DNA from 3 places in the Serratia bockelmannii genome. Region 2 is predicted to be linked to each of the others. Evidence: predicted binding sites of a transcription regulator. Region 2 holds the regulator's gene; each other region holds the start of a gene.
What was found. The regulator CRP, encoded in region 2, controls carbon source genes, mostly activating them, when cyclic AMP is high. The targets are predictions, from matches to a motif close to ATGTGANNNNNNTCACAT.

Region 1: the regulator CRP is predicted to act here: its motif matches at 3,537-3,554, upstream of deoC (deoxyribose-phosphate aldolase).
Region 3: the regulator CRP is predicted to act here: its motif matches at 5,201-5,218, upstream of mlc (sugar metabolism global transcriptional regulator Mlc).

What each region holds. Positions count from the first base shown of each region.
Region 1 covers NZ_CP196512.1:679,652-686,666, reverse strand. Annotated here, with positions in the region: gene deoB (phosphopentomutase) at 1-1,075, opposite strand, end outside; gene deoA (thymidine phosphorylase) at 1,146-2,468, opposite strand; gene deoC (deoxyribose-phosphate aldolase) at 2,535-3,314, opposite strand; gene ACSJLU_RS03220 (NupC/NupG family nucleoside CNT transporter) at 3,685-4,962, opposite strand; gene ACSJLU_RS03215 (TatD family hydrolase) at 5,146-5,928, opposite strand; gene ACSJLU_RS03210 (patatin-like phospholipase family protein) at 5,925-7,015, opposite strand, start outside.
Region 2 covers NZ_CP196512.1:4,844,733-4,851,747, forward strand. Annotated here, with positions in the region: gene ACSJLU_RS23065 (phosphoribulokinase) at 1-567, shown strand, start outside; gene ACSJLU_RS23070 (OsmC family protein) at 606-1,013, opposite strand; gene crp (cAMP-activated global transcriptional regulator CRP) at 1,396-2,028, shown strand; gene ACSJLU_RS23080 (YccS/YhfK family putative transporter) at 2,079-4,157, shown strand; gene argD (bifunctional acetylornithine/succinyldiaminopimelate transaminase) at 4,198-5,415, opposite strand; gene ACSJLU_RS23090 (aminodeoxychorismate synthase component II) at 5,547-6,122, opposite strand; gene ACSJLU_RS23095 (helicase HerA-like domain-containing protein) at 6,195-7,015, opposite strand, start outside.
Region 3 covers NZ_CP196512.1:2,341,577-2,348,591, reverse strand. Annotated here, with positions in the region: gene osmV (osmoprotectant ABC transporter ATP-binding protein OsmV) at 1-696, shown strand, start outside; gene clcB (voltage-gated ClC-type chloride channel ClcB) at 822-2,123, shown strand; gene ACSJLU_RS11335 (helix-turn-helix domain-containing protein) at 2,120-2,512, opposite strand; gene ACSJLU_RS11330 (DUF2938 family protein) at 2,582-3,076, shown strand; gene bioD (dethiobiotin synthase) at 3,082-3,747, opposite strand; gene mlc (sugar metabolism global transcriptional regulator Mlc) at 3,892-5,109, opposite strand; gene ACSJLU_RS11315 (LysR substrate-binding domain-containing protein) at 5,269-6,159, opposite strand; gene ACSJLU_RS11310 (MFS transporter) at 6,307-7,015, shown strand, end outside.

The DNA.
Region 1 (7,015 bases), 1.1 Mb from region 2:
GGTCGGTGCCCGGCCAGGTTGGGTCGCAGCCGTGGTCGGCGGTGAAGATGATGATGTCTTCGTCTTTCACCAGCTTCAGCAGCTCCGGCAGGCGGCGGTCGAACAGCTCCAGCGCGGCGGCGTAGCCCGCCACGTCGCGGCGGTGGCCGTAAGAGGAGTCGAAGTCCACGAAGTTGGTGAACACAATGGTGTTATCGCCGGCCTTTTCCATTTCAATCAGGGTCGCGTCAAACAGCGCATCGATGCCGGTCGCCTTCACCTTCTTGGTGATGCCAACGTTGGCGTAGATGTCGGCGATTTTACCGATCGACACCACTTCGCCGCCCTTCTCGTCCACCAGCTTTTTCAGCACGGTCGGCGCCGGCGGCTCTACCGCCAGATCGTGACGGTTGCCGGTGCGCTGGAAGTGGCCCGGCTTATCGCCGACGAACGGACGCGCGATCACGCGACCGATGTTGTAACCGCCTTCGGTCAGCTCTTCACGCGCAATTTCGCACAGCTCATACAGACGATCCAGGCCGAAGGTTTCTTCATGGCAGGCGATCTGGAACACCGAGTCAGCGGAGGTGTAGAAAATCGGCTTGCCGGTTTTCATGTGCTCTTCGCCCAGTTGATCGAGGATCACGGTGCCGGATGAGTGGCAGTTGCCCAGGTAGCCCGGCAGCTTGGCGCGTTCGACCAGTTTGTCCAGCAGCGCCTGCGGGAAGCTGTTGTGCTCGTCCTTGAAGTAACCCCAGTCGAACAGCACCGGCACGCCGGCGATTTCCCAGTGGCCCGACGGCGTGTCTTTACCGGAAGAGAGTTCGCTGGCGTAAGCGTAAGCACCGATGATATCGGCGTTGCGATCCAGCCCCTGCGGGAAGTTGCCGGTGGACTCTTCCGCCGCTTTGCCAAGGCCCAGACGGCTCAGGTTAGGCAGCGTCAGAGGGCCCTGGCGGCCCACGTTGGCCTCACCACGCGCGCAAACTTCGGCAATATGGCCCAGGGTGTCAGAACCCCGATCGCCAAAACGTTCGGCGTCTTCGCTGGCACCGATACCGAAGGAGTCCAATACCATAATAAATGTACGTTTCATCTGTGCTCTCCTGCGTGTTCTCACGCTTTGGACGGCCGCGAAAAAGCCGCGGTCGTTCCTGATTCTTGGGTTATTCCGTGATGCGCTTATACACCACCGGCGTCGCTTCCGGCGCCTTGTCGCTCAGCGTCATTGCGCTGCGCACCGCATCGGCCGCCAGCTGCCAGCTCTCTTCATCGTTGGCGTGGATCATCGCCAGCGGTTGCTGGGTATCCACCTTATCGCCCAGGCGCGCCACCTCGGTCAGGCCAACGCTGTAGTCGATGGCGTCGCTTGCCCGGCGACGGCCGCCGCCCAGCGACACCACCGCCATACCCAGCGCACGGGTATCCATGGCGCTGATGATGCCCGGCTTTTCAGCATACACCGGCTTGCTCAGCGTTGCCGCCGGCAGATAGCTATCATAACGTTCGACGAAGTCTATCGGCCCTTGCTGCGCCGCCACCATGCGGCCAAACACCTCAGCCGCTTTGCCGTTGTCCAGCACCGCCTGCAGTTTGGCGCGCGCATCGGCCTCGTCTTGCGCCAGGCCGCCGGACAGCAGCATCTCCACGCACAGCGCCAGCGTCACTTCCAGCAGGCGCGGGTTGCGGTATTCGCCGGTCAGGAAGCGCACCGCTTCGCGCACTTCCACCGCGTTGCCGGCGCTGGAAGCCAGCACCTGGTTCATGTCGGTCAGCAGCGCGGTGGTCTTGCAGCCCGCGCCGTTGGCCACGCCGACGATCGCCTGCGCCAAATCTTGCGACAGGGCATAGGTCGGCATAAAGGCGCCCGAGCCCACCTTCACGTCCATCACCAGCGCATCCAGCCCTTCCGCCAGCTTCTTGGCCAGAATGGAGGCGGTGATCAGCGGGATCGAATCCACGGTGGCGGTGATATCGCGGGTGGCGTAGAAACGTTTGTCCGCCGGCGCCAGCGAGCTGGTCTGGCCGATGATCGCCACGCCGACGTCCTGAATAATTTTGCGAAAGGCGTTATCGTCCGGGAAAATATTGAAGCCCGGAATGGCTTCCAGCTTGTCCAGCGTGCCGCCGGTATGCCCCAGGCCGCGGCCGGAGATCATCGGCACATAGCCGCCGCAGGCCGCCACCATCGGGCCGAGCATCAGCGAGGTCACGTCGCCCACGCCGCCGGTCGAATGCTTGTCGACGATAGGGCCGTTCAGCGCCAGGCTCTTCCAGTCCAGCACGGTGCCGGAATCGCGCATCGCCATGGTGAGCGCCACGCGCTCCGGCATGCTCATGTCATGGAAATAAATGGTCATCGCCAGCGCGGCGATCTGCCCTTCCGACACCACGTTGTCGCGAATGCCGTTGATGAAGAAGCGGATTTCCGCTTCGCTTAACGGCTGGCCGTCGCGTTTCTTACGAATAATTTCTTGAGCCAGGAACAAGGCATCCCCCTGTGTCGCCGAGAGTCGGTGCAGACGGGCGCGCCTGGCGCCCGCCAACGAAATCGATCAGTAACCGCCGCCGGCGGTCTGGGTCTGGTGGCCCAGCGCAGTCAGCAAGCTGGCCAGCAGGCTGGAAGCGCCAAAGCGGAAATGCCGCGCGTCGGCCCACCCCTCGCCCAGAATACGATCGGCAAGTTGCAGATAATGCAGCGCGTCTTCCGCGGTGCGCACGCCGCCGGCCGGCTTGAAGCCCACGGTCTTCGCCACGCCCATATCGCGGATCACCGACATCATCAGCTCGGCGCTCTCCAGGGTGGCGTTGACCGGCACCTTGCCGGTGGAGGTCTTGATAAAGTCAGCCCCGGCCTTGATGGCGATCTCGGACGCTTTGCGGATCAGATCGGCCTGCTTCAGCTCACCGGTTTCGACGATCACTTTCAGCAGCACGTTGGCCGCCTGGCATGCCTGCTTGCACTGTTTCACCAGCTCGAAGCCGACCTGTTCGTTGCCGGCGATCAGCGCGCGGTAAGGGAACACCACGTCCACTTCATCCGCGCCATAGGCGATGGCCGCGCGGGTTTCCGCCAGCGCGATGTCGATATCGTCGTTGCCATGCGGGAAGTTGGTCACGGTGGCGATACGGATGTCCGGCGTGCCTTGCTCGCGCAGCGCCTTACGCGCCACCGGGATAAAACGCGGGTAGATGCAGATGGCCGCCGTGTGGCCGGCCGGGCTGTTGGCCTGACGACAGAGGGCGATCACTTTCTCGTCGGTGTCATCATCATTCAGCGTGGTTAAATCCATCAAGTTCAGCGCACGTTGCGCTGCTGCGGTTAATTCGGTCATAAAACTCTCCAACTGAGTACCTGGGTGTTGGCGAGCGGACTTGGTTCCATGAAGATAGCGCAGGGGAACGGCGTTCCCGCGGCGGCAACTGAGATCCTTCTCACCGCACATGGCCACCCGCCTTGCGGCCGGCCAGTAATAGCTATTTGAACACGAATGCCGAGGGCGATTCGCGTTCATCGTCACACTATATGAAATATCACTGTAACAGACCGGAATTATATGTGAAGAACATCACAAAATAACGCGATATCGTTCACAAATTCGCTAAAGAAGCGGCTGAAGATCGCGGGTGCGACAAACACCCACGTTGCTTAGAGTATAGGCGGAGTCCCGCGATCGGTCGCGCCGTCGCGGGCTCCGTGAAGGCTTACAGCGCCAGGAAGAAACCGGCGATGGTGGCGCTCATCAGGTTGGACAGCGTGCCCGCCGCCACGGCTTTCAGACCGAAGCGCGCGATGTCATGGCGACGGTTGGGCGCCATGCTGCCCAAACCGCCCAGCAGGATCGCCACCGAGGAGAGGTTGGCGAAACCGCACAGCGCAAAGGAGATGATCGCCTTGGTGTGCGTTGACAGCACCTGCAGGCCTTCTGCCGCCACCACATCGTCCGGGCGCAGATAGGCGCCGAAGTTCATGTAGGCGACAAACTCGTTGACGATGATCTTCTGGCCGATAAACGAACCGGCGGTCATCGCTTCACTCCACGGCACGCCGATCAGGAAGGCGATCGGTGAGAACACCCAACCGAGGATCAGTTCGAGCGACAGCTGCGGGTAATCGAACCAGCCGCCGATGCCGCCGAGAATGCCGTTGAGCAAGGCGATCAGCGCGATAAACGCCAGCAGCATCGCACCGACGTTCAGCGCCAGCTGCATGCCGGAGGCCGCGCCGGAAGCCGCCGCGTCGATCACGTTGGCCGGACGCTCTTCTTCGGCGATCAGCTTCATCGCATCGTCTTTATCGTGGGTCTGCTCGGTTTCCGGCACCATCAGCTTGGCGAACAGCAGCCCGCCCGGCGCGGCCATGAAGGACGCGGCGATCAGGTATTCCAACGGTACGCCCATCTGCGCGTACCCCGCCAACACCGAACCGGCCACCGAGGCCAGGCCGCCGCACATCACGGCGAACAGTTCTGACTGGCTCATGGTGGCGATATACGGGCGCACCACCAGCGGCGCTTCGGTCTGGCCAACGAAAATGTTGGCGGTCGCCGACAGCGATTCGGTGCGCGAGGTGCCCAGCAGCTTGTGCAGGCCGCCGCCCAGCACGCGGATCACCAACTGCATGATGCCGAGGTAGTACAGCACCGCAATCAGCGAGGAGAAGAACACGATCACCGGCAGAACGCGCAGCGCGAACACGAAGCCGCCGCCGCCGAACACTTCGAACATCTTGTCGGACACCAGCCCGCCGAAGATGAACGAAATGCCCTGATTGCCGTAGGCGATAACGTTTGCCACGCCGTTAGACATACTGCCGAGGATGCTGCGGCCCAGCGGCACGTAGAGCACCAGCGCGCCGATGCCGATCTGAATGATGAACGCCCACACGACGGTGCGCAATTTGATGGCCCGGCGGTTGCTGGAGAGCAGCACCGCAATGGCGATCAGCACCGCCATGCCAACCAGACTCATGATGAGTTGCATGCAAAGTTTCCCTGTTGCAAAAAATAAAATACATCCCTGCTCATGAAGAGAGGTCTGCTATTGGAGAGTTTCGGGGGGATTATACTGAGCGAGGTCACCCTCGCACCGATTTATGTCACAAATGTATACAACGAGACGCAAATGAAAATCTTATAACGTGATACAAGTCACGTTATGTTGACTTCAATTTGGCATGGCGAACAGCGTTTGGGTATTGCGTTGCAGGTGGGCGGCGATCTCGTCGGCCGGCTCCGGCCGCAGTTCACACAGCGTCTGAAACACCTCGGCGGCGCGCTCGGGGCGATTCGGTTGCCCCTGATAGCCGGCCAGCGGCATGTCCGGCGCATCGGTCTCCAGCAGCAACGCCTCTAGCGGCAGCTGCGCCATCACGCCGCGCGTTTTCTGCGCCCGCTCATAAGTGATGGTGCCGCCCACGCCGATGTAATAGCCGAGGCGAATAAACGCCTGCGCCTGCGACAGGCTACCGGCAAAGCCGTGCACCACACCGCGACGCGGCAGCTGCATGCGCCGCAGCGCGGCGGCCAACTGATCGTGGGTGCGGCGCGAATGCAGGATCACCGGCAGGTCATACTGTTTCGCCAGCTTCAACTGGGCCAGCAGCAGGCTTTGCTGCCGCTCGAACTGTGGGTTGTCCATATACAGATCGAGCCCGATCTCCCCCACCGCCACCAGCTTGTGCGGCCGCTCGGCCAACAGCATCGCCAACTGTTCCAACTGAGGCTCATGATGCTGCGCGATATACAGCGGGTGCAGACCCAGCGCGGCGAACAGCGGCGCGTGATCCTGCGCCAGCCGCAGCACCCGCGCGAAGCGATCGGCAGTGACCGTCGGGACGATGATGCGCTGCACGCCGGCGCTTGCCGCCCGCGCCAGGCTCTCGGCTTCATGCCCGGTAAAGGGCGGGAAATCGAAATGGCAGTGGGTGTCAGTAAAGGCGTAACTCACAGCGCCCCCCCTTCACCCGGCGGCAGATCGCCCGGCAGGATGATTTTCGGCGCCGCTACCGCCGCCTCCGGCTGCGCCGCCCGCTCGGTGGGCATGGCGATGTCGGTCACGATCGGCGAAGGTATTCTGACGTTCTCCGGCTGGATCAGGCGGCGCGACAACGCTTTTCGCACCTTGATGCCGTCGGGCTCCGGCTGTGCCATCCACTGGCCGACGGTGGCCAGAAAGTAGCGGCCACAGCGGCGCCCCAGGTGATAATCCTGATTGAGCGCTCCCAATCGGCTGCCCAGCGCATTGCTGGCCAGCGGCTTCGGCGGGAAGATCTCGAAGATGCGCAGCTTGCCCGGCGGCTTTTCGATAAAGCGCTGGATGCGGTGATAGCTTTGCTCGTGATGCTGCAGGATGCGCACCATCTGCTGCAGGCTGCTGTCGCTCAGCCAATGCTCCATGCGCTTCATCCACTGCGGGGTGTAGTACATCTGCGAAGGCACGGTGCGGATCACCACGATAGTGTCAGCGCCGCGGCGATAGGCCTCTTCCACCGGGATCGCATCACTGATGCCGCCGTCCTGATAGCTGACGCCGTCCAGCTCCACGCCCTGGCGATAGAAGCCGGGAATGGCGCTGGATGCCTTGATGGCCGGCAGCCAGCGTTCGCGCTGCGCAGGCAGATAGGTCGGCTCGAAATCGTCGCTGCGGCAGGCGCACAGTAAGAATTCGCGCCCGTCGGTAAAATGCTGTTCCGCCACGTCCATCGCCAGCGGCATCTGAGCCGCCGCCGTATCAACCAGCCAATCGAGATCGATCAGATGCCCGCCACGCACGAAGCGCAGCGGATTGAAGAACTGTGCCGAAGTGGTGTAACGGGTGATCACCCGGCGCGCGTAGCCCATCTGCCCGCAGATATAGGCAGACAGATTCTGAGCGCCGGCCGATGTGCCGATCAGCAGATCGAAAGGGTTAAAGCCCGCGCGCTGAAACTCGTCCAGCACGCCGGCGGTGAAAATGCCGCGCTGGCCGCCGCCTTCGCAGACCAGCGCCATTTTGCCTGGCCGAAAGGGTTTAGACGCCAGCGGTTCTATATTGC
Region 2 (7,015 bases):
GACGAAGCGGTGCCCTACAATCAGGTGCCGGGCACCTTCACCCCATGGGAGCCACTGCCGGCGCCGACCGACGTGCTGTTCTACGAGGGGCTGCACGGCGGTGTGGTCACCGAACACCATGACGTGGCCAGCCACGTCGATCTGCTGGTCGGCGTGGTGCCGATCGTCAACCTGGAGTGGATCCAGAAGCTGATCCGCGATACCGGCGAGCGCGGCCACTCCCGCGAGGCGGTGATGGATTCGGTGGTGCGTTCGATGGAAGATTACATCAACTACATCACGCCGCAGTTCTCGCGCACCCACATCAACTTCCAGCGCGTGCCGACGGTGGACACTTCCAACCCGTTCGCCGCCAAAGCCATTCCCTCACTGGATGAAAGCTTCGTGGTGATCCACTTCCGCGGGCTGGATCAGATTGACTTCCCCTATTTGCTGGCGATGCTGCAGGGCTCGTTTATCTCGCACATCAATACGTTAGTGGTGCCGGGCGGCAAGATGGGGCTGGCGATGGAGCTGATCATGGCGCCGCTGGTGCAGCGATTGCTGGAAGGCAAGAAGATCGAATAAATGCGTTGAGCGCGGCGGCGGGCCGCGCTCCGTCTCGATTACGCCGGTTGGCGGATCTCGAAACTGTGGGTCACCGTGGCGGCCTTGTTGAGCATCAGCGCCACCGAGCAGTATTTCTCCGCCGACAGGTTCACCGCACGCTCTACGATTTTGTCAGTCAGATCCTGACCGGTGACGATGAAGTGCAGATTGATATGGGTGAACAACCGCGGGGCTTCTGCACGGCGCTCGGAGGTCAGCTTCACCTCGCAGTCGCGCACGTCGTTGCGCCCTTTTTGCAGGATGGACACCACGTCAATCGCGCTGCAGCCGCCCACCGACATCAGCACCATTTCCATCGGGCTCGGCGCTTTATCGCCGGCGTTGCCGTCCATCAGCACCTGGTGGCCGGAGGCCGATTCACCCAAAAACGTTAACCCTTCCACCCACTTAACTCTTGCCTGCATTCTGGTCACTCCGGTTAATTTCTTAAAATCAGAGTACGCTTTCGCATAGAAACAGGCAACGTAACCTGATGCTAATCATGCTGAAGCGAGACAACACGAGACACCCGCCTTACTCTGTGCTACAAACAGAGCCGCAATAAATCTTTCCGGGACACTGAATTTCAGGGAAACGCCCAGAGAAAGGCTCCTTTACCGGTATGTTAACAGAATGTAGCTTGCAGCGCTTACGGCAAGTTAATATGCTAGAGCGACAGCGTATTTTTATGACACGCCTCAAAACTTGCCGGTAGCCCTCGCTCATGACTGCGGCTACAGGCGGGTTTTACAGGGAACTCTGACCCCTGTGACACAAGGCAGCGATAACAACAGAGGATAACAGCGAATGGTTCTCGGCAAACCGCAAACAGACCCTACTCTCGAATGGTTCCTGTCTCATTGCCATATCCACAAATATCCATCGAAGAGTACGCTGATTCACCAAGGTGAAAAGGCCGAAACGCTTTACTACATCGTGAAAGGCTCCGTCGCGGTGCTGATCAAGGATGAAGAAGGTAAAGAGATGATCCTGTCCTACCTCAACCAGGGGGATTTCATCGGCGAGCTCGGATTGTTCGAAGAAGGCCAGGAGCGCAGCGCCTGGGTTCGCGCGAAAACCGCCTGTGAAGTGGCCGAAATTTCCTACAAGAAATTCCGCCAGCTGATCCAGGTGAACCCGGACATCCTGATGCGCCTGTCCGCCCAAATGGCGAGCCGCCTGCAGGTTACCTCCGAAAAAGTGGGCAACCTCGCCTTCCTGGACGTGACCGGCCGCATCGCGCAAACCCTGCTGAATCTGGCGAAGCAACCCGACGCCATGACTCACCCGGACGGCATGCAGATCAAGATCACCCGTCAGGAGATCGGCCAGATCGTCGGCTGCTCGCGTGAAACCGTTGGCCGTATTCTGAAAATGCTGGAAGATCAAAACCTGATTTCCGCCCACGGCAAAACCATTGTCGTCTACGGCACCCGTTAATCCCTGAAGAAACGGCGCAATCTGCGCCGTTTTTTTGTCTGCTCTCTGCCATGTGGCGCCGCCTGATCTACCACCCGGAAATCAACTACGCACTGCGACAAACGCTGGTGTTGTGCCTACCGGTGCTGTTTGGCTTGTTGATAGGCCAGCTGCAGCTCGGCCTGATGTTCTCTCTGGTGCCCGCCTGCTGCAATATCGCCGGTCTGGACACGCCGCATAAGCGCTTCTTTAAACGGCTGATCGTCGGCGGCTCGCTGTTCGCCTTCAGCAGCGTGCTGTTGCAACAGGCACTGCTGTGGCACGTGCCGCTGCCGGCGCTGATGCTGGGCCTGGCGCTGCTGCTCGGCGTTACCGGCGAAATCAGCCCGCTGCACGCCCGGCTGTTGCCGGCGGCGCTGGTGGCCGCCATCTTCGCTCTCAGCACGGCCGGCACGGTGCCTGTCTGGCAGGCGCCGCTGCTGTACGCGATCGGCACCGTCTGGTACGGCTTATTCACCTGGTTCTGGTTCCGGCTGTGGAAAGAGCAACCGATGCGCGAGACGCTCAGCCAGCTCTATCTGGAACTGGCGGACTACTTCGAAGCCAAATACTCCCTGCTGACTCAGCACACCGATCCGCAGACCGCGCTGCCGCCACTGCTGGTGCGCCAGCAAAAGGTGATGGATCTGATCAGCCTGCTGTACCAACAGCTTAATTTCCTGCCGCACGCCAACAACCTCGATCAAAAGCGACTGCAGCGCGCCTTTCAGGTGGCGATGGATCTGCAGGAGCACATCACCGTCAGCCTGCATCTGCCGGAGGAAGTGCAAAAACTGGTGGAGCAGAGCCAGGCCGAAGCGATCATTCGCCGCAACGCTCAGGTGATCGCCGCCCGGCTGCGCGTGGTGGCGCACGATATACTCTACCATCAACATTCGAAGCGCTTTTCCATGGCCCACGAGCTGGCGGCGCTGGAAAAAATGGCGGCGCAGCATCCCGATAACCCGGTCGGCCAGTTTTGTTATTACCACTTCAGCCGCATCGCCCGCCTGCTGCGCACCCAGCATCCGCTGTACCGCCGCGATCTGATGCCCGGCCAGCACCGCCTGCCGTTTTGGCCGGCGCTAGCCAGCTATCTGTCGTTCAAATCTACCGCCCTGCGCAACGCCGCGCGGCTGGGGGTGACGCTGGCGGTCGGCAGCAGTCTGGGGGCGGTGTTCAACCTGCCGAAGCCTTACTGGATCCTGCTCACCATCATGCTGGTGAGCCAAAACGGGTATAACGCCACCCGGGTGCGTATTCAGCACCGTGCGCTGGGCACGATTGCCGGGCTGTTGCTGGCGGCCGGGCTGCTGCAGCTGCAGTTACCGGAAGGCGAAACGCTGAGCATCATGCTGGTGATCACGCTGCTAGCCTACCTGGTTTCACGCAAGAACTACGGGCTATCGGTGATTGGCTTTACGGTGACGGCGGTTTACACCTTGCAGCTGCTGGCGCTGAACGGCTCGCATTTTCTGGTGCCTCGTCTGATTGATACCTTGATCGGCTGCGTGCTGGCGTTCGGCGGCACCATTTGGCTATGGCCGCAGTGGCAAAGCGGGCTGCTGCGCAAGAATGCCCATCAGGCACTGGAAAACGATCAAGCCGCGCTGCGGCTGATGCTGGAACAGCCGGAGCCGGACGCCACCGCGTTGGCCTATGCCCGCATGCAGGTCAACCAGGCGCACAACGCGCTGTTCACCTCGCTCAATCAGGCGATGCAGGAGCCGGGATTCGCGTCGAACTATCTGGCGGATATGCGTTTATGGGTCACTCACAGCCAGTTTATCGTCGAACACCTGAATGCCATGACCATTTTGGCGCGCGAGCACTATATGCTGACGCCGAAGCTGGCGGAAACGTATCTGCAAACCTGTGAAATTGCGCTGCAGAGCTGCCAGCAACGCCTGGAGTACGACGGCCCGAGCAGCGGCAGCAGCGGCATCATGCAGCCGCCGGATCTGCATCCGGAGATGCCCGTTACCGAGATGGAGCGTCATTTGCGGCGTATTCTGTCGCACCTGAGCGTGATGCACACCATTTCGTCGCTGGCCTGGCGCCAACGCCCGCACCACGGCATTTGGCTCAAGCGCAAACTCCGCGATCAATAAGGGCGCGGCATGCCGCGCCCCGTTATTCGTCACACGGGCTTCAGGCGTTGATCACATCCTGCACCGCCAGCTCGAACAGCGCCATGCCGGCCTCGATGTCCTGCGGCTCCACCACCAGCGACGGCGCGAAGCGGATCACGTTCGGCCCGGCATTGAGGATCATCAACCCACGCGCAGCGGCGGCGGTGAGAAAATCGCGCGCTCTGCCGTGGTAATGCGGCGTCAGTTCGGCGCCGATCAGTAACCCCATGCCGCGAATGGCGGTGAAAATACCGTATTTATCGCCGATATCCTGCAAAGCCTGCACATACAGCGCGTGGCGCTGCTCGATGCCGCTCAGCACCTCCGGCGTATTGATCACATCCAGCGCCGCCTCCGCCACCGCGCAGGCCAGCGGGTTACCGCCGTAGGTGGTGCCGTGAGTGCCCACCTGCATCACCGACGCAATCTCTTCGGTGGTCAGCATGGCGCTGACCGGGAAACCGCCGCCCAGCGCCTTGGCGGTGGTGAGAATGTCCGGCATCACGCCATAATGCATATAGGCGAACAGCTTGCCGCTGCGCCCCATGCCGCTTTGCACTTCGTCGAACACCAGCAGCGCCTGGTGTTGGTCGCACAGTTTGCGCACGCCTTTGAGGAAGTCGGCGTCGACCGGCGTAATGCCGCCCTCGCCCTGAATCGGCTCCATCACCACCGCGCAGGTGTGGTTGTCCATTACCGCTTTCACCGCCGCCAGATCGTTGAACGGCACGTGCACGATGTCGGCCGGCTTCGGCCCGAACCCGTCGGAATATTTGGCCTGCCCGCCCACCGACACGGTGAACAGCGTGCGGCCGTGAAACGCGTTATAGAAGGCGATGATTTTGGTTTTGTACGGGCTGTGGCGGGTGATGGCGTAATGACGCGCCAGTTTGAACGCCGCCTCGTTGGCCTCTGCGCCGGAGTTGGCGAAGAACACCCGGTCGGCGAAGGTGGCGTCGATCAGTTTGCTCGCCAAACGCAGCGCCGGTTCATTGGTGAAGACGTTGCTGGTATGCCACAGGGTTTCGCCCTGGCGTTTGAGCGCCTCGACCAGCGCCGGGTGGCAGTGTCCCAGCGCCGTCACCGCGATGCCGCCGGAAAAATCGATGTACTCTTTTCCCTGCTGATCCCAGACCCGGCTGCCTTTGCCGCGCACCGGCACAAACTGGGCGGGTGCATAAACAGGCAGGATCACCTGGTCAAAGGTGCTGCGGCTCACTGCGGATTTGTCAGTCATTTTCGGCTCCACCCTGAAGGTTTTTCAGCGCTATCGCGATGTTATAGTGAAAATATAATCACGAAATATGCATAAAAAAACACTAAAGCGCAAATGCAAAACGCCTGACGGGCGAAAAAAACGCGAAGGGATTAACGCCTGAGAAAATTATCCAACAGCTGATGGCCCTGCTCGCTGAGCACGCTTTCCGGGTGGAACTGCACCCCTTCCAGCGCCAGCGTGCGGTGGCGGATGCCCATGATCTCGTCGCGCACGCCGTCGCGTTCGCTCCAGGCGGTCACTTCAAAGCAATCCGGCAGCGTATCGGCTTTCAGCACCAGCGAGTGATATCGGGTCACGGTCAGCGGATCGTTCAGGCCGCGAAACACGCCGACGCCCAGATGGCGAATCGCCGAAGTTTTGCCGTGCATCACCGCGCGGGCGCGCACCACTTCGGCGCCGAACGCCTGCCCCAGCGCCTGGTGCCCCAGGCATACGCCGAGGATCGGCAGCTTGCCGGCGAAATGACGAATGGCGGCCAGCGAGATACCCGCTTCGTTCGGGGTACAAGGGCCGGGGGAAATCACCAGATGCTGCGGCGCCAGCCGCGCGATATCGGCCAGCTGTAGCTCATCGTTGCGCTTCACCAGCACCTCGGCGCCCAATTCGCAGAAGTACTGGTAAAGGTTATAGGTAAAGGAGTCGTAGTTATCGATCAGCAGCAGCATGTTAGGTCCGGCAGAGAAAAACGCCGCCATAGTTTACTGATTTAACCCGCCGCTGCCGACGATAATTTCCGCTTACTTTTTACGGCCGCCGGTGATCGAGCCCAGTACGCCGCGCAGGATCTGCCGGCCGAGATCGCGCGCCATGCTCTTGGCGGCGGTCTGGACGATGCCGTCGCGTTTGCCGCCGCGCGGGCCGGTGGAACCGAACAGCAGCTCGTTCAATCCGTCCATCAGGCCGCCGCCCGTCTGTTGCTGTGCTTGCGCCTGCGGTTGCTGCCCCTGCTGCGCAGTGCCGACGGTGGCGAAGCCGCCCGACGACAGCTTCTCGTAAGCTGACTCGCGGTCGATCATGTCTTCATAGCGGCCATACAGCGGCGACTTGTTGATCGCGCTGTTCAGCCCTTCCGCGCCGAGCATGCCCATCTTGGATTCCGGCGCGATGACCATCGCCCGCTCCACCACGTTCGGCCGGCCCTTCTCGTCGAGGAATGACACCAGCGCTTCGCCCACGCCCAGCTCGGTGATCGCCGTTTCGGCATCGAAGGCTGGATTGGCGCGCAGGGTTTGCGCCGCCGTCTTCACCGCCTTCTGATCGCGCGGCGTGAAGGCGCGCAGCGCATGCTGTACGCGGTTGCCCAACTGGCCCAGCACGCTGTCCGGGATATCCAGCGGGTTCTGGGTGACGAAGTAAATGCCGACGCCTTTGGAGCGGATCAGGCGCACCACCTGTTCAATCTTGGTCAACAGTGCCGCCGGCGCGTCGTTGAACAGCAGGTGCGCTTCATCGAAGAAGAACACCAGCTTCGGCTGTTCAGGGTCGCCCACTTCCGGCAGGTGCTCAAACAGCTCGGCCAGCAGCCACAGCAGGAACACTGAATACAGCTTCGGCTGAT
Region 3 (7,015 bases), 2.5 Mb from region 2:
ATCGGCGTGATCCGCGCGCTGGCCGCCGATCCGCCGGTGCTGCTGATGGATGAGCCCTTCGGCGCGGTAGACCCGATCAACCGCGAAACCATCCAGAACGAGTTTCTCGACATGCAGCGCCAGCTGAAAAAGACCGTGATGCTGGTCAGCCACGACATCGACGAAGCGCTGAAGCTCGGCGATCGCATCGCGGTGTTCCGCCAGGGCAAAATCGTGCAGAACGCCAGCGCCGATGAGCTGCTGGCGCGCCCGGCGAACGACTTCGTCGCGTCCTTTGTCGGCCAGGATCGCACGCTGAAGCGCCTGCTGTTGGTGCAGGCCGGCGACGTGGCCGATCAACAGGAAACGGTGACGGTGCGCCGGGAGACGCCGCTAGTGGAGGCGTTCGGTCTGATGGACGATATCGACGCCCGCTCGGTGACGGTGGTGGATGCCGACGGCAAACCGTTGGGATACGTCAAACGCCGTGAGGCGCGCGGCGCGCCCGGGGTCTGCGCCGACAGCCTGCACCGTTTCCGCGTCACCGCCCGTGCGGAGGAGAACCTGCGCGTGGTGCTGTCGAAACTGTACGAGCACAACACCTCCTGGATGCCGATCGTCGATGAAGACGGCCGCTACAGCGGCGAAATCTCGCAGGATTATATCGCCGACTACCTCAGCTCCGGCCGCACGCGCCGGGTGTTGACGCCGCAATAACCCCCGCCGGGGCGCTCGCCGCCCCGCCTAAGCCGCAGTTTGCTAAAGATTCACTGGTCATCGGCCGGAGCGCCAAGCACAATGCGCTGATGACCCTTTGATTTTTCTCACGACGCCGCCCACGCATGAAAAGATTGGTCCACCTGCACCACTATCGCGCCCTGCTGCGCAGCCTGCTTATCGCCGTGTTTATCGGCGTCGCCGCCGCCCTGGCGGTGTGGCTGTTCCACCGTTCGATGATTGGCCTCGAGTGGCTGCTGCTCGGCAATGCCGACGGCAGCCTGGTGGCCGCCGCCGCCGCGCTGCCCGGCTGGCGACGCGCGCTGACGCCCGCGCTGGGCGGTCTGGCGGCGGGCCTGCTGCTGTATATTCACCAGCGCTACCGCCACCAGCGTCCGGCTGCGCCCACCGACTATATGGAAGCGATTGAGACCGGTAACGGCAAGCTGGATACCGGCGCCAGTCTGGTGAAGTGTCTGGCGTCGCTGCTGGTGGTGTCGAGCGGCAGCGCCATCGGCCGCGAAGGCGCGATGATCCTGCTGGCGGCGCTGGTGGGCTCGTTGTTTGCCCAGCGTTTTACGCACGAGAAAGAATGGAAACTGTGGGTGGCCTGCGCTGCCGCCGCCGGGATGGCTAGCGCCTATCATGCGCCGCTGGCGGGCAGCCTGTTTATCGCCGAGATCCTGTTCGGCACCCTGATGCTGGCCTCGCTCGGCCCGGTGGTGATCGCCGCAGTGAGCGCCCTGCTGATGACCAACCTGCTCAACGGCGGTCAGGCGCCGCTCTATCTGGTGACGCCACTCGCGGCCCCCCTGCCGACGCAATATCTGCTGATGGCGCTGGTCGGCGTGGTGGCCGGCGCCGGCGGGCCGCTGTTTTTATGGCTGATGACCGCCACCGGCCGCGCGTTCCGATCGCTGCGGTTGAAGCCGCCGTTGCAGCTGGCGTTGGGCGGCCTGATCGTCGGGCTGCTTTCGCTGCTGTTCCCACAGGTGTGGGGCAACGGTTACAGCGTGGTACAGGCGCTGCTGATTGCGCCACCGGGGGTGTTGCTGCTGGGGGCGATCCTGGTATGTAAACTGTTGGCAATCCTTGCCAGCAGCGGGTCGGGCGCACCCGGCGGGGTCTTCACCCCGACGCTGTTCGTCGGCGCCGCGCTCGGCTCGATCATCGGTCAGCTGTTTGGCCTGTGGCCGGGCATGGATGCGGCGGTGCCGCTGCTGCTGGCGCTGACCGGCATGGCTACCCTGCTGGCCGCCACCACCCATGCGCCGATCATGGCGGCGCTGATGGTGTTTGAAATGACCGGCGAATACGCGCTGCTGCCCGGCATTCTGCTGGCCTGCGTGATCGCCACCACCGTGTCGCGCGGCCTGCGACCGGTGTCGGTGTACCACACGGCGCCGCCGCCCAAACGCGAGGCTTAGAACTCACCCTGCTGCAATATTTTCCTGAACTGCGGGCACTGCAGGTGCTCGGGTTCAGGACAATCGACCATGTGCCGCAGCCCATCGCGCACCTGCATCAGGCGCTGGATATGGCGATCAAGCTCATCCGCCCGCGCCGCCAGCAGCCCGCGATCGATCGCGATTTGGCCCCGTTCGTCAAACAAGGCACTCATCTCATCCAACGTAAAGCCGGCCAGGCGTGCGAGCGCAATCAGCCGCAGTTGATCGAGCACCCCGGCGGCGTATTGACGGCGCAAACCGTGGCGGCCTATCGACGCAATCAGCCCCTTTTTCTCGTAATGCCGCAGCGCAGAAGGCGCGACTCCGCTCAGGCGCGCCACCGCGCCGATATCCAGTTCTTTTGCCATTGACTTGAAGCCGACTTTAAGTTGCACACTGTGCGCACATTATCACGTCACTGAGTTAAGGACACCCGTATGACCCCCGATATGTTAGTGCGCATCCTGTTAACCGGCGCCGGCGCCACCCTCTGCATGGATTTGTGGGCGTTGCTGCTGAAGCGGCGCTTCGGCATCCCTTCCCTCGATTACGCGCTGGTGGGCCGCTGGTTTCTCGGCATGTTCGACGGCCGCTGGTTTCACGCCACCATCGTCACGGCGCCGCCGCGCCAGGGTGAGAGAAAAATCGGCTGGATACTGCACTACGCCATCGGCTTGGCGTTCGCCTTTATCCCGCTCGGTTTGGCGGGCATCGAGTGGTATGCGGCGCCGGAACCGCGCATCGCGCTGTTGAGCGGCTGGCTAAGCCTGGCGGCGCCGTTTCTGGTGATGCAGCCCGCGCTGGGCTTTGGCGTGGCGGCGGCGAAAACCGCCAATCCGCGCAGAGCGCGGCTCCTCAGCCTGCTCACCCACACGGTGTATGGGCTGGGCCTGTTGATCGCCGCCCGATTGTTGGCGACGTTCTGTGCCTGAATGGGCTACAGCAACGTGGAAATATCGAGGTAGTGCGCCAGTTCGCGCTGCTCCGCGCGCGGCAGATACGGAATTTCACCCAGCAGCGGCGCGGAAATGCGCTGCTGCAGCGCCGTGATGGTTTCGGCGTAGTGCGCCAACCCCGGATTGATGCGGTTGGCCACCCAGCCCAGCAGCGGCAGGCCGTCGTTGATGATCGACTGCGCGGTCAGCAGCGCGTGGCTGACGCAGCCCAGCTTGATGCCCACCACCAGCACCACCGGCAGTTGCTCCTGCACCACCCATTCGGCGTACGGCCGCAGATCGTTCATCAGCACGCGCCAGCCGCCGCTGCCCTCCACCACCACCGTATCGGCTTTGGCGGACAGATCCCGCAGGCCGCTGCTCATCAGGCCATAGTTGATATCCTCGGTCGCATGCGCGTGAAACACCTCATCCAGACAAGTGATGGGGTTGATCTCCTCGTAGGACAGCGGCAAGGTTGAAGATGCCTGCAACACCAAAGCGTCTTTATTGCGGATGCCCTCGCTGGTTTCCTGGCAGCGCGCGGCGATCGGCTTGTAGCCGGCCACTGAACGGCCTTCGGCGGCCAGAGCCTGCATCAACCCGCGGGAAACCACGGTTTTACCGACGTCGGTATCCGTGCCTGTCACAAATAAACGCTTCAACATGAATAAAATGCCCCAGAATGCCCCGTTAACAATGTGTCGCCGCATCGGCGGCGAAGAAGTCTTTCGGAAAAATTCTAGGGGATGCTGCCACGTAGGGGCTTGAGGTAGCTCAATCTTTTGCGGGATTAATAAGAAGTTCTGATGTTAGCCTTGCAGCAATTGCACCAGCAGCGAACCGTTGTACAGCGCCTCTTTCACCAGCGCGGCGCCGGGCATGGTGCCCTTATTGAAGAACTGCGTGGATTCGACCTTGACCTGCTCGCTGTAGGCCGGCAGCGCCTGCTGGCGAATGCAGGACGCGATGGCCGGGTGCAGGATCTCCGCCGCGCGGTTGAGCGGCGAGCCCACCAGGATCTTCTCCGGATTGAACAGGTTGACCATGATCGCCAGAATGCGCCCCACGCTGTGGCCGACGCCGAGAATGATGTCCCGCGCCAGCTGATCGCCCGCCAGCGCGGCGTCGCACAGCGATTCAACGGTCAGCGGCGCGCCGTGCAGGCTGGAGCTCATCGAACCGCTCAGCCGCTGCTGGGCGATCTCCAGGATGTTCTCGATGCTGGCTACGGTTTCAAGGCAGCCGTGGTTGCCGCAATAGCAGCGTTTGCCGTACGGATCGACCTGGGTGTGGCCGATCTCCACCACGCTGTGGCTGCCGGCGTGCAGCACGTGGCCGCCGGTGATCACCCCGGCGCCGACGTTGTGGTCGATCACCACCTGAATCACGTTCTGGCTGCCGCGCGAGGCGCCATACAGCGCCTCGGCCATGGTCCAGGCGCTGATGTCATGCTGCAGGTAAACCGGCAGGCCGGTGCGGGTTTCCAGCGCCGGGCCGAGCGGCATCTCCAGCACGTCGTAAAACGGCATGCGGTGCACCACGCCGGACTGCACGTCGATCATGCCCGGCAGCGTGATGGCGATCGCCGTCAGCCGCTCCAGCTTGCTTTGGTGGCGGATAAAGAATTGGTCGACTTCGGTCAGGATGCGTTTCAGCAGCGGTTCAGGGTGTTCGGCCGCCAGCGGCAGCAACTCCTCCACCACCAGTTTGCTGCTGAGATCGCGTAGCGCCAGCGTGATGCTGCCGCGGCTGATACGGGCGGAAAGGTAATGCCAAGCCTCGGTGTCCAGCACCAGCCCCACCGCCGGGCGGCCCCGGCTGCCGATTTCCTGGTACTCGGTTTCCTTGACCAGATGGGCTTCCAGCAGTTCGCGCACGATCTTGGTGATGCTGGCGGGCGCCAGCTGTGCGCGTTTTGACAGTTCGATACGCGAAATCGGGCCCAGCTGATCGATTAGCCGATAAACCGCCCCCGCATTGGTCTGCTTGATTTGATCGATATGCCCAGGCTGCCCAACCGCAATCACAAACCGGCTCCTACTATTTTTCGCGCTTCTAAATAAAGACTAGGGGTTATGGTGGGGCTTTTGTCATACAGCGTCAACTATTTGATTCGTTATGTGATTTGCTGCACAAATTCCTCGCAATTTCAGCGTGAATTGATTTTTATTTGCCCAACCTCAACGTCATTTCAGCATCAACGCCATCAGCGCCTGCGCCGCGGCGGTCAGCGGCCGGCGGCGGTGATGAACCAGCCAAACTTCGGTGGTGGCGTCCGGCTCCGCCAGCGGCAAATAGCGCACGCCGTCCACTCGCACTCGGGCGAATGACGCTGGCAAAATCGACACCCCCAACCCGGCGGAGACCAGCCCGATGATGGTCATCGCTTCCCCCACTTCCTGGGTGATATAGGGAGTAATGCCGGCCTTGCCGAGCAGCAGCAGAATTTCGTCATACAGCGCGGTGCCCACTTCGCGCGAGAAGAACACGAACGGCTCCTGCGCCAGGTGTTGAAAACGCAGCGCGCCGCCGGGCGTTTCCGCCAGCGGATGCCCCTCCGGCACCACCGCCACCAGCGGTTCGCGCAGCAACAGCTGATAGTGCAGCGCTTCCGGCAGCCGCGTGTTGCGCATCACCCCCAGATCCAGCTCACCGTTCAACAGCGGTTCGATCTGCTGTTTGGTGTTGATTTCGCGCATTTTGATATGCACCTGCGGGGATTGCTGACGAAAGGTGCGCAGGCTGCGCGCCACCACGCCGATAAAGGGCGCGGAAGAGGTAAAGCCGATGGTCATTTCCCCCAGTTCGCCACGATCCAGACGCGCCGCCTTTTCCGCCGCGCGCCCGACCTGATCGAGCACCTGGTAGGCTTCTTTGAGGAACATTTCCCCGGCCTGGGTCAAACTGACGTTGCGGTTGTTGCGCGCCAGCAGCCGCGCGCCGACCATCTCTTCCAGCGCCTGGATTTGCTGGCTGAGCGGTGGCTGGGAGATCCGCAACCGCTCGGCGGCACGGCCAAAATGCAGCTCTTCCGCCACGGCAATAAAGTAACGCAGGTGTCTCAGCTCGATATTCATATTTAAAACGTCTTAATTTGAATTATTAATATATTAGACAAAAAATTCGCCACTCCCTATCATTTTGTTATCTGCAAAGTGTCTGTTTATCTCCCCGAAGTTCGGTAAGGAAACGCTGTGACAACCCCTGTGCGTTCTGCGGCCGTGATGCCGTCGACGCTGGCCGCCAACGATGACGCGGCCGCTGCGCCAAACGTAAAACGTTCCACCCTCAACAACAAACTCCCCTATATCGAACGCGGCACGCCGCAGTTTATGCGCGTAACGCTGGCGCTGTTTTCCGCCGGGCTGGCAACCTTCGCGCTGCTCTACTGCGTGCAGCCGATCCTGCCGGTGCTGTCGCAAGACTTCGGCGTATCGCCGGCGGAAAGCAGCCTGTCGCTTTCGGTCTCTACCGGCCTGCTGGCGATCGGCCTGATGTTCACCGGGCCGCTGTCAGACGCCATCGGCCGTAAATCGGTGATGGTGGTAGCGCTGCTGCTGGCGGCGGTCTGCACGCTGATCTGCGCCTTTATGACCAGTTGGCACGGCATTTTGCTGATGCGAGCGCTGATCGGCCTGTCGCTGAGCGGCGTGGCGGCGGTCGGCATGACCTATCTCAGCGAAGAGATCCATCCCAGCTTCGTCGCCTTCTCTATGGGGCTGTACATCAGCGGCAACTCGATCGGCGGCATGAGCGGCCGCCTGGTGACCGGGGTATTGACCGACTTCTTCTCCTGGCGCGTATCGCTCGGGGTCATCGGCCTGTTCGCCCTCGCCGCCGCCTGCATGTTCTGGCGTATCCTGCCTGCCTCGCGGCATTTTCGCGCCAGCTCGCTGCGCCCGCGCACCCTGCTGATCAACTTCAAGCTGCATT